One region of the Clostridium omnivorum genome, then DNA from elsewhere that is predicted to be linked to it. Evidence: a T-box and tRNA genes for the amino acid it is inferred to sense, from the RefSeq annotation. Region 1 holds a T-box; the other regions hold tRNA genes.
The links. A T-box is a leader RNA that pairs with one kind of tRNA and senses whether it is charged. The one in region 1 lies ahead of asnS (asparagine--tRNA ligase), so its partner is inferred to be a tRNA-Asn.
Positions count from the first base shown of each region.

Region 2: it encodes a tRNA-Asn, which carries the amino acid that the T-box ahead of asnS (asparagine--tRNA ligase) is inferred to sense. The anticodon was not compared.
Region 3: it encodes a tRNA-Asn, which carries the amino acid that the T-box ahead of asnS (asparagine--tRNA ligase) is inferred to sense. The anticodon was not compared.
Region 4: it encodes a tRNA-Asn, which carries the amino acid that the T-box ahead of asnS (asparagine--tRNA ligase) is inferred to sense. The anticodon was not compared.

Region 1 is NZ_BRXR01000001.1:297,087-299,292, reverse strand. Features, by position in the region: gene htpG (molecular chaperone HtpG) at 1-48, shown strand, start outside; gene bsdE14_RS01375 (helix-turn-helix domain-containing protein) at 92-304, opposite strand; T-box leader at 510-753, shown strand; gene asnS (asparagine--tRNA ligase) at 839-2,206, shown strand, end outside.
Region 2 is NZ_BRXR01000001.1:1,486,330-1,488,535, forward strand. Features, by position in the region: gene fusA (elongation factor G) at 1-127, opposite strand, end outside; rRNA gene rrf (5S ribosomal RNA) at 924-1,040, opposite strand; tRNA gene bsdE14_RS06825 (tRNA-Asn) at 1,045-1,119, opposite strand; rRNA gene bsdE14_RS06830 (23S ribosomal RNA) at 1,171-2,206, opposite strand, start outside.
Region 3 is NZ_BRXR01000001.1:1,502,119-1,504,324, reverse strand. Features, by position in the region: gene lysS (lysine--tRNA ligase) at 1-1,015, shown strand, start outside; tRNA gene bsdE14_RS06905 (tRNA-Asn) at 1,183-1,257, shown strand; T-box leader at 1,396-1,563, shown strand; gene bsdE14_RS06900 (glycine--tRNA ligase) at 1,643-2,206, shown strand, end outside.
Region 4 is NZ_BRXR01000001.1:3,808,504-3,810,709, reverse strand. Features, by position in the region: gene bsdE14_RS17995 (ABC transporter substrate-binding protein) at 1-605, opposite strand, end outside; tRNA gene bsdE14_RS17990 (tRNA-Asn) at 829-903, opposite strand; rRNA gene bsdE14_RS17985 (23S ribosomal RNA) at 1,026-2,206, opposite strand, start outside.

The sequences.
Region 1 (2,206 bases):
TTTATAAAGAGAAGCAATACACTTTTAAGCCGTATTCTAGTAAAGTAAAACAACAAAGCCCACAGAAATCTTTTTTCTGTGGACTTTTAATTTAATTTGTTCTTAATTCATCTAAGTTAACACTTAGAATATTAGCGATGGTTTCCACTACATTAAAGGATGGGTTCAATTTCGACCCTCGTTCCAATTCTTCTAGATAAGATTTGGATATTTGGATAGAGCAGCTTCTAGATAAATTAGCTACATCAGAGCAAGTTAATCCTTTTTCAAGTCTGATTTCTCTTATTCTTTGGCCATTTAGCATAGAAAAACCCCCTCAGTGGAATTATTAAGCTATTCTATTTAATTCTATTATATAACTTTTAGGTATATGTATAAAGTGAAAAAGAAGAATAAAAATTATGAAATCAGTTAATAATAAGTTAAAATGAGGTAAATAATAAAAAAACTGTTCAGATGATATTGACATACAATCTGGCGAATATTATAATATATATCAAATTATATAATTAAAAACCTTGAAGAGAAGAGTAAGTATAGTACTGAGTTGCAGAGAGTCGGCGTTGGTGAAAGTCCGATACAAAGGCTATAGTGAAGAACATCTCGGAGTTTCTAACCGAAATTATTTTAAAGTAGGCTTAGACGTATCCAAAACGTTAAATGTTGGAGAGTATAATATTGTACTTTTTGAAGCTGGTCATTTTTTATGGCAAGTAGGGTGGTACCGCGGAATATAAACCTTTCGTCCCTTGTTAGTGGGATTAAAGGTTTTTTTATTTGCAAAAAATACTTTTATAACATTATTTTTGACGATTATTATTTTAAAGGAGGAATATATATGGAAAAAGTTACTGTAAAACAATTGTATAGGGAAAGTGAAAAATTTGCAGGTAAAACTGTATTAGTTAAGGGATGGGTTAGGACTATAAGAGCATCTAATGCATTTGGTTTTATAGAATTAAATGACGGTACCTTTTTTAAAAACCTTCAAGTTGTTTTCGAGTCAGAGCTTGAAAACTATAAGGATATTTCAAAACTAGCTATAAGTTCATCTCTAAGTATTGAAGGAGAATTCGCACTTACACCAGAAGCAAAACAGCCTTTTGAACTTAAGGCTAAAAAGGTTGTAATAGAAGGTAAGTCAGATGCAGACTATCCTCTTCAAAAGAAGAGACACTCTTTTGAATATTTGAGAACTATAGCTCACCTAAGACCAAGAGGAAATACTTTTTCAGCGGTATTTAGAGTGCGTTCATTAGCAGCTTATGCTATTCACAAGTTCTTTCAAGAGAGAGGATTCGTATATGTACACACTCCACTTATAACTGGTAGTGATGCTGAAGGTGCAGGAGAAATGTTTAGAGTTACAACCTATGACCTTAACAACCCACCAAAGGACGAGAATGGAAAAGTAGACTTCAAGGAAGACTTTTTTGGTAAAGAAACAAGCTTAACTGTAAGCGGACAATTAAATGGTGAATGCTATGCTTTAGCTTTTAGGGATATTTATACATTTGGGCCAACATTTAGAGCTGAAAATTCAAATACTGCAAGACATGCTGCTGAGTTCTGGATGATAGAGCCAGAAATAGCTTTTGCTGATTTGCTAGATGATATGGAGCTAGCTGAGGATATGGTTAAGTATGTTATTAACTATGTTATGGAAAATGCTCCAGAGGAAATGGAATTCTTCAACAAATTTATAGATACCACATTATTTGATAGATTAAATAATGTAGTAAGTTCAGATTTTGGAAGAGTAACCTACACAGAAGCAGTAGAAATTCTTGAAAAGTCAGGTGAAAACTTCGAATATCCAGTAAAATGGGGTATTGATCTTCAAACTGAACATGAAAGATATATTACAGAAAAACATTTTAATAAACCAGTATTTGTAACTGATTATCCAAAGGAAATTAAGGCTTTTTATATGAGAATTAATGACGACAACAAAACGGTTGCTGCAATGGATCTTCTTGTTCCTGGTGTTGGTGAAATAATCGGTGGAAGCCAGAGAGAAGAAAGACTTGAAGTTTTAGAAGCAAGAATGGCTGAACTTGGTCTAAAGAAAGAGGATTACTGGTGGTATCTTGAATTAAGAAAATATGGAGAAACTAAGCATGCTGGTTTCGGTCTTGGATTTGAGAGAATTATTATGTATATCACTGGAATGACAAATATAAGAGATGTAATACCATTCCCAAGA
Region 2 (2,206 bases), 1.2 Mb from region 1:
CAACCTTACCAAATCTGTCTATAGTTTTTGTATAGTATAGTATAGCTTCAGTTAATGTAGTCTTTCCTGCACCACTGTGACCTACTATACCTACATTTCTCAGATTTCTGGTTTTGTACTCTTTCATAAACATTTCCCGCCTTTCTAAATAATTTTGAAGAGTCTATATTTATATTTATTTATATTCTATTCATTTACTATTTTTCCTTTTAAATACATGACTAAATATTCAAAATAATTTGACATTTATTTTATATTATATATAAATACGTTTTTACTAGCAATTCTTGTTTCTATTCAAATATATTGAAATATTCTTATAAGCAGACTTATTTTCATTTATATGCTTAATTTCTTTACTTTATTAACTATTACTTACCTATACAACTATTCTTTCCCATATTTAATTATTTAATCTATAGAAATAAAAACTTCAAACCTACTTAGTTTGAAGTTTTTTTCATATATAATATTCTATTTATCCACAAAAGACTAATCATTTGTTCTTAATATGTCTATTAACCTGTTAACAATTCCAACAGGTGAAAGTGCTGGATGCACTTTCACGGGTAACTTAGCCAGTGGCAGCTGGCTTGGTTCTGTTACCCCGTCGTACCAAGGGGAGGCAGAAATAAGAAAAAAACACTAAGCTTTTATGCTTAGTGTTTCTATTAACCTGGCAGCGTCCTGCTTACGCAGCACTGGGCAGTAAAAACTGTTAACTCACGTTAACTACTGCCCGCAAAAGGTCATTTAGACATTTTGCCTCTTCCACAGGGCCTCCCCTGCAGGTAAAAGTGCTAAATGCACTTTTACGGGTAAATAGTCAGCGGCAGCTGACTTGGTTCTGTTACCCCGTCGTACCAAGGGGAGGCAGAAATAAGAAAAAAACACCAAGCTTTTATGCTTAGTGTTTCTATTTAACCTGGCAGCGTCCTACTCTTCCACAGGGCCTCCCCTGCAGTACCATCGGCGCTAAGAAGCTTAACCTTCGTGTTCGGAATGGGAACGGGTGTTACCTTCTTGCCATTACCACCAGATAACTGGCTCCGTGGAGAGGACTCGAACCTCCAACCCTTCGGTTAACAGCCGAATGCTCCGCCATTGAGCTACCACGGAAAACTTATTGAAAGAATGTTATTCTCTCAAGACTGAACAGATTAAGAATATTTGGTCAAGCCCTCGACCTATTAGTATCAGTCAGCTAAACACATTACTGCGCTTACACCCCTGACCTATCAACCTTGTGTTCTTCAAGGGGTCTTACTAGCTTACGCTATGGGAAATCTTATCTTGAGGTGGGCTTCACGCTTAGATGCTTTCAGCGTTTATCCCGTCCCGACATAGCTACCCAGCCGTGCTCCTGGCGGAACAACTGGTACACCAGAGGTCAGTCCATCCCGGTCCTCTCGTACTAAGGACAGCTCCTCTCAAATTTCCTACGCCCGCGACGGATAGGGACCGAACTGTCTCACGACGTTCTGAACCCAGCTCGCGTGCCGCTTTAATGGGCGAACAGCCCAACCCTTGGGACCTACTTCAGCCCCAGGATGCGACGAGCCGACATCGAGGTGCCAAACCTCCCCGTCGATGTGGACTCTTGGGGGAGATCAGCCTGTTATCCCCGAGGTAGCTTTTATCCGTTGAGCGATGGCCCTCCCACGAGGTACCACCGGATCACTAAGCCCGACTTTCGTCCCTGCTCCACTTGTGGGTGTCGCAGTCAGGCTCCCTTCTGCCTTTGCACTCTACGAGCAATTTCCAACTGCTCTGAGGGAACCTTTGGACGCCTCCGTTACATTTTAGGAGGCGACCGCCCCAGTCAAACTGCCCACCTAACAATGTCCCACGACCAGTTTCATGGACTGTGGTTAGAACTTCAGTACTGTCAGGGTGGTATCCCAAGGGTGACTCCATAGGAGCTGACGCCCCTACTTCTCAGTCTCCCACCTATCCTGTACAGACAATACCGAAATTCAATGCTAAGCTACAGTAAAGCTCTACGGGGTCTTTCCGTCCAATCGCGGGTAGCGAGCATCTTCACTCGCAATACAATTTCGCCGGATTTGTTGTTGAGACAGTGCCCAAGTCATTACGCCATTCGTGCGGGTCAGAACTTACCTGACAAGGAATTTCGCTACCTTAGGACCGTTATAGTTACGGCCGCCGTTTACTGGGGCTTAAGTTCATAGCTTCGCTTGCGCTA
Region 3 (2,206 bases), 1.2 Mb from region 1:
AGAAGTTGATCTTGTTATGAATGAAGACGTAAAGCAAACCTTCATTAAGAGAACTAAAATTATAAGATATATAAGAGAATTCTTAGATAATAGAGGATATTTAGAAGTAGAAACTCCTATTCTTTCACCAATAGCAGGTGGAGCAGCTGCAAGACCATTTACTACTCACCACAATGCTTTAGATATTGATATGTTCTTAAGAATAGCTACAGAATTATATCTAAAGAGATGTATAGTTGGTGGTCTTGAAAAGGTATATGACATGGGGAAGAACTTCAGAAATGAAGGAATAGATATAAGACATAATCCTGAATTTACAATGATTGAGTTATATGAGGCATATGCAGATTATAATGATATGATGGAAATTATGGAAAACTTAGTGGCATATGTTGCTGAAAAGGTTAACGGAAGCACTAAGGTTATATATCAAGGAACAGAAATTGACCTTACTCCACCTTGGAGAAGACTAACTATGGTAGATGCAGTAAAGGAATATGCAGGTATAGATTTTACACAAATTAAAACAGATGAAGAAGCACAAACTATAGCTAGAGAAAAGCATCTTGAGTTTAAAAAAGAAATAAAGGACTGTACAAAAGCAGACATTCTTAATGCACTATTTGAAGAATATGCAGAGGATAAGCTAATACAACCTACATTCTTATGTGACTACCCAGTAGAAATCTCTCCTTTAACTAAGAAGAAGAGAGGAAATGCTGAGTTTACAGAAAGATTTGAAGGATTCATCTATGGAAGAGAAGTATGTAATGCTTACTCTGAATTAAATGATCCAATAGTTCAAAGGGATAGATTTATGCAGCAAGCTAAGGAAAGAGAGCTTGGTGATGATGAAGCTTATGTAATTGATGAGGAATTTATGAATGCTCTTGAAATTGGTATGCCTCCTACAGGCGGACTAGGAATAGGTATAGATAGAATAATAATGTTCTTAACTGATGCCTTTTCAATAAGAGATGTTCTTCTTTTCCCAACAATGAAGCCACAACAATAGTTTTTAAAGTGAGGAGAATATCTCCTCACTTTTTATTTTAATTATTAAGTATGAAAAAATTAAAATGTGGAATTCTATTAGCTATAGTGGAAGAAACATATAAGTTTTTTATAAAAAACTATTGCAAAAATATGAAGTTATGCTATAATATTCATTGTGATAAACATTCCGTGGTAGCTCAATGGCGGAGCATTCGGCTGTTAACCGAAGGGTTGGAGGTTCGAGTCCTCTCCACGGAGCCATTTTATTTTTTGAAGTAAACAGAAACATTGATTTTGTACATATTATATATGTGTATAGAATCAATGTTTTTTCATATAATATATCAATGAATATATTGACATAAATCTAAGTTTTGGTAAAATATAAATATAAATTTATAGGTCACAATGAGAAAGAGGAGTAATAGCAGAAATTTTCTAGAGAGGCTGTGGATGGTGAAAACAGCTAAAGGACTGTTATGAACGGCGCTTTTGAGTGAATAATTATGAAAGTAGGGCTAATGCCAAAAAGGGTGGAACCGCGGAGATTATTTTTTCGTCCCTTATGGTATAGGTCTTTTTTTTATACCTAAATTTTTATGTTAATTTTGGTAATAATATAACTATTAATATAGGAGGGATATCAATGGCTGTAGAAAAGACTATGGATAAAATTGTTGCGCTAGCAAAAAGCAGAGGGTATGTATTCCCTGGCTCAGAGATATATGGAGGACTTGCCAATGCGTGGGATTATGGTCCATTAGGGGTTGAATTTAAAAATAATGTTAAAAAGGCTTGGTGGAGAAAATTTGTTCAAGAAAGTCCATATAACGTTGGTGTTGACTGCGCTATTCTTATGAATAGTGATGTATGGGTTGCTTCAGGACACGTTGGAGGTTTTTCTGATCCTCTAATGGATTGTAAGGAATGTAAGGCTAGATTTAGAGCAGATAAACTTGTGGAAGATCATATGACAGAAAATGGAGCTGAAGTAGCTAGTGCAGATGGTTGGAGCAATGAAGAACTAAAGAAATATATAGAAGAACATAATATAGTTTGTCCTAAGTGTGGAAAAAAAGATTTTACAGATATAAGAAAGTTTAATTTAATGTTTAAAACTTATATGGGAATAACTGAAGACTCAAAGTCTGAAGTTTACCTAAGACCAGAAACTGCACAAGGTATATTTGTAAACTTTAAGAATGTGCAA
Region 4 (2,206 bases), 3.5 Mb from region 1:
CTTGAGCTATTTTCTGCAAGTTTTTTAACCTCTCCTGCAACTACTGAAAATCCCCTTCCAGCTTCACCAGCTCGAGCAGCTTCAATATTTGCATTTAGAGAAAGTAGGTGTGTAGTTTTTGCTATACCTTTTATTGTATCAACTATACCTTTAATTTTATTAGACTTTTCCTCTAATTCCAATATTACATTCTTCATGCTTTCAACTGTATTTTGAACTACATCTATACTACTTATTACATTATTAACTGCAATTTGTCCAAGTTTTGCTTTTTCTAATGTATCTTCAATCTCATTCATAGTTTCTTCTACACTTGCACTTACTTCCTCAGAAAAAGCACCTACTTCAGAAGATACCTGAACTGTTTTATTTACATGTTCCCCATGCTTTTCCATTTCAATATTTATATCTTCAACAGATTTTAGAAGCATTTTAGTCATATCCAATACTTCTTCTGCTTCATTAAACAATCTTAAAGATATTAAATTTTGATATTTTTGCCTATTAACTACTTTTAAGTCCTTAGCATTTTTTACTATAGTTTTTTCATGTATTGTTCTTTCTGTCTCTAAAACATTCTGTTTCTTACTCTTATCAAAAAACATATTTATCCTCCTATATTATATATTGTACTATACAAAATGAGTGTATTTCTCAATAAGGCTATACTTTTTCAATTAATCCAATCTAATATATAATACCATAAATGTCCCAAACAAACTACTATACTTGAGTTTTTTTAACAAAATTCAAAACTTTTCGGCTTTATAATATAAAAAAACTCTAACAATACAAAGTATCATTAGAGTTAATCCACAAAAAAAGAACTGGCTCCGTGGAGAGGACTCGAACCTCCAACCCTTCGGTTAACAGCCGAATGCTCCGCCATTGAGCTACCACGGAATATGTATGCATGATTTGTCAAAATCTTCGATTTTGGTAACAAATCAGTACTCCTCAACTCTGTTGAGCGAGTTTCCTTTGAAAGAATATTATTCTCTCAAGACTGAACAGATTAAGAATATTTGGTCAAGCCCTCGACCTATTAGTATCAGTCAGCTAAACACATTACTGCGCTTACACCCCTGACCTATCAACCTTGTGTTCTTCAAGGGGTCTTACTAGCTTACGCTATGGGAAATCTTATCTTGAGGTGGGCTTCACGCTTAGATGCTTTCAGCGTTTATCCCGTCCCGACATAGCTACCCAGCCGTGCTCCTGGCGGAACAACTGGTACACCAGAGGTCAGTCCATCCCGGTCCTCTCGTACTAAGGACAGCTCCTCTCAAATTTCCTACGCCCGCGACGGATAGGGACCGAACTGTCTCACGACGTTCTGAACCCAGCTCGCGTGCCGCTTTAATGGGCGAACAGCCCAACCCTTGGGACCTACTTCAGCCCCAGGATGCGACGAGCCGACATCGAGGTGCCAAACCTCCCCGTCGATGTGGACTCTTGGGGGAGATCAGCCTGTTATCCCCGAGGTAGCTTTTATCCGTTGAGCGATGGCCCTCCCACGAGGTACCACCGGATCACTAAGCCCGACTTTCGTCCCTGCTCCACTTGTGGGTGTCGCAGTCAGGCTCCCTTCTGCCTTTGCACTCTACGAGCAATTTCCAACTGCTCTGAGGGAACCTTTGGACGCCTCCGTTACATTTTAGGAGGCGACCGCCCCAGTCAAACTGCCCACCTAACAATGTCCCACGACCAGTTTCATGGACTGTGGTTAGAACTTCAGTACTGTCAGGGTGGTATCCCAAGGGTGACTCCATAGGAGCTGACGCCCCTACTTCTCAGTCTCCCACCTATCCTGTACAGACAATACCGAAATTCAATGCTAAGCTACAGTAAAGCTCTACGGGGTCTTTCCGTCCAATCGCGGGTAGCGAGCATCTTCACTCGCAATACAATTTCGCCGGATTTGTTGTTGAGACAGTGCCCAAGTCATTACGCCATTCGTGCGGGTCAGAACTTACCTGACAAGGAATTTCGCTACCTTAGGACCGTTATAGTTACGGCCGCCGTTTACTGGGGCTTAAGTTCATAGCTTCGCTTGCGCTAACTAGTCCCCTTAACCTTCCAGCACCGGGCAGGCGTCAGCCCCTATACATCAGCTTTCGCTTTAGCAGAGACCTGTGTTTTTGCTAAACAGTTGCTTGGGCCTATTCTCTGCGACCTACTTGCGTAGGCACCCCTTCTCCCGAAG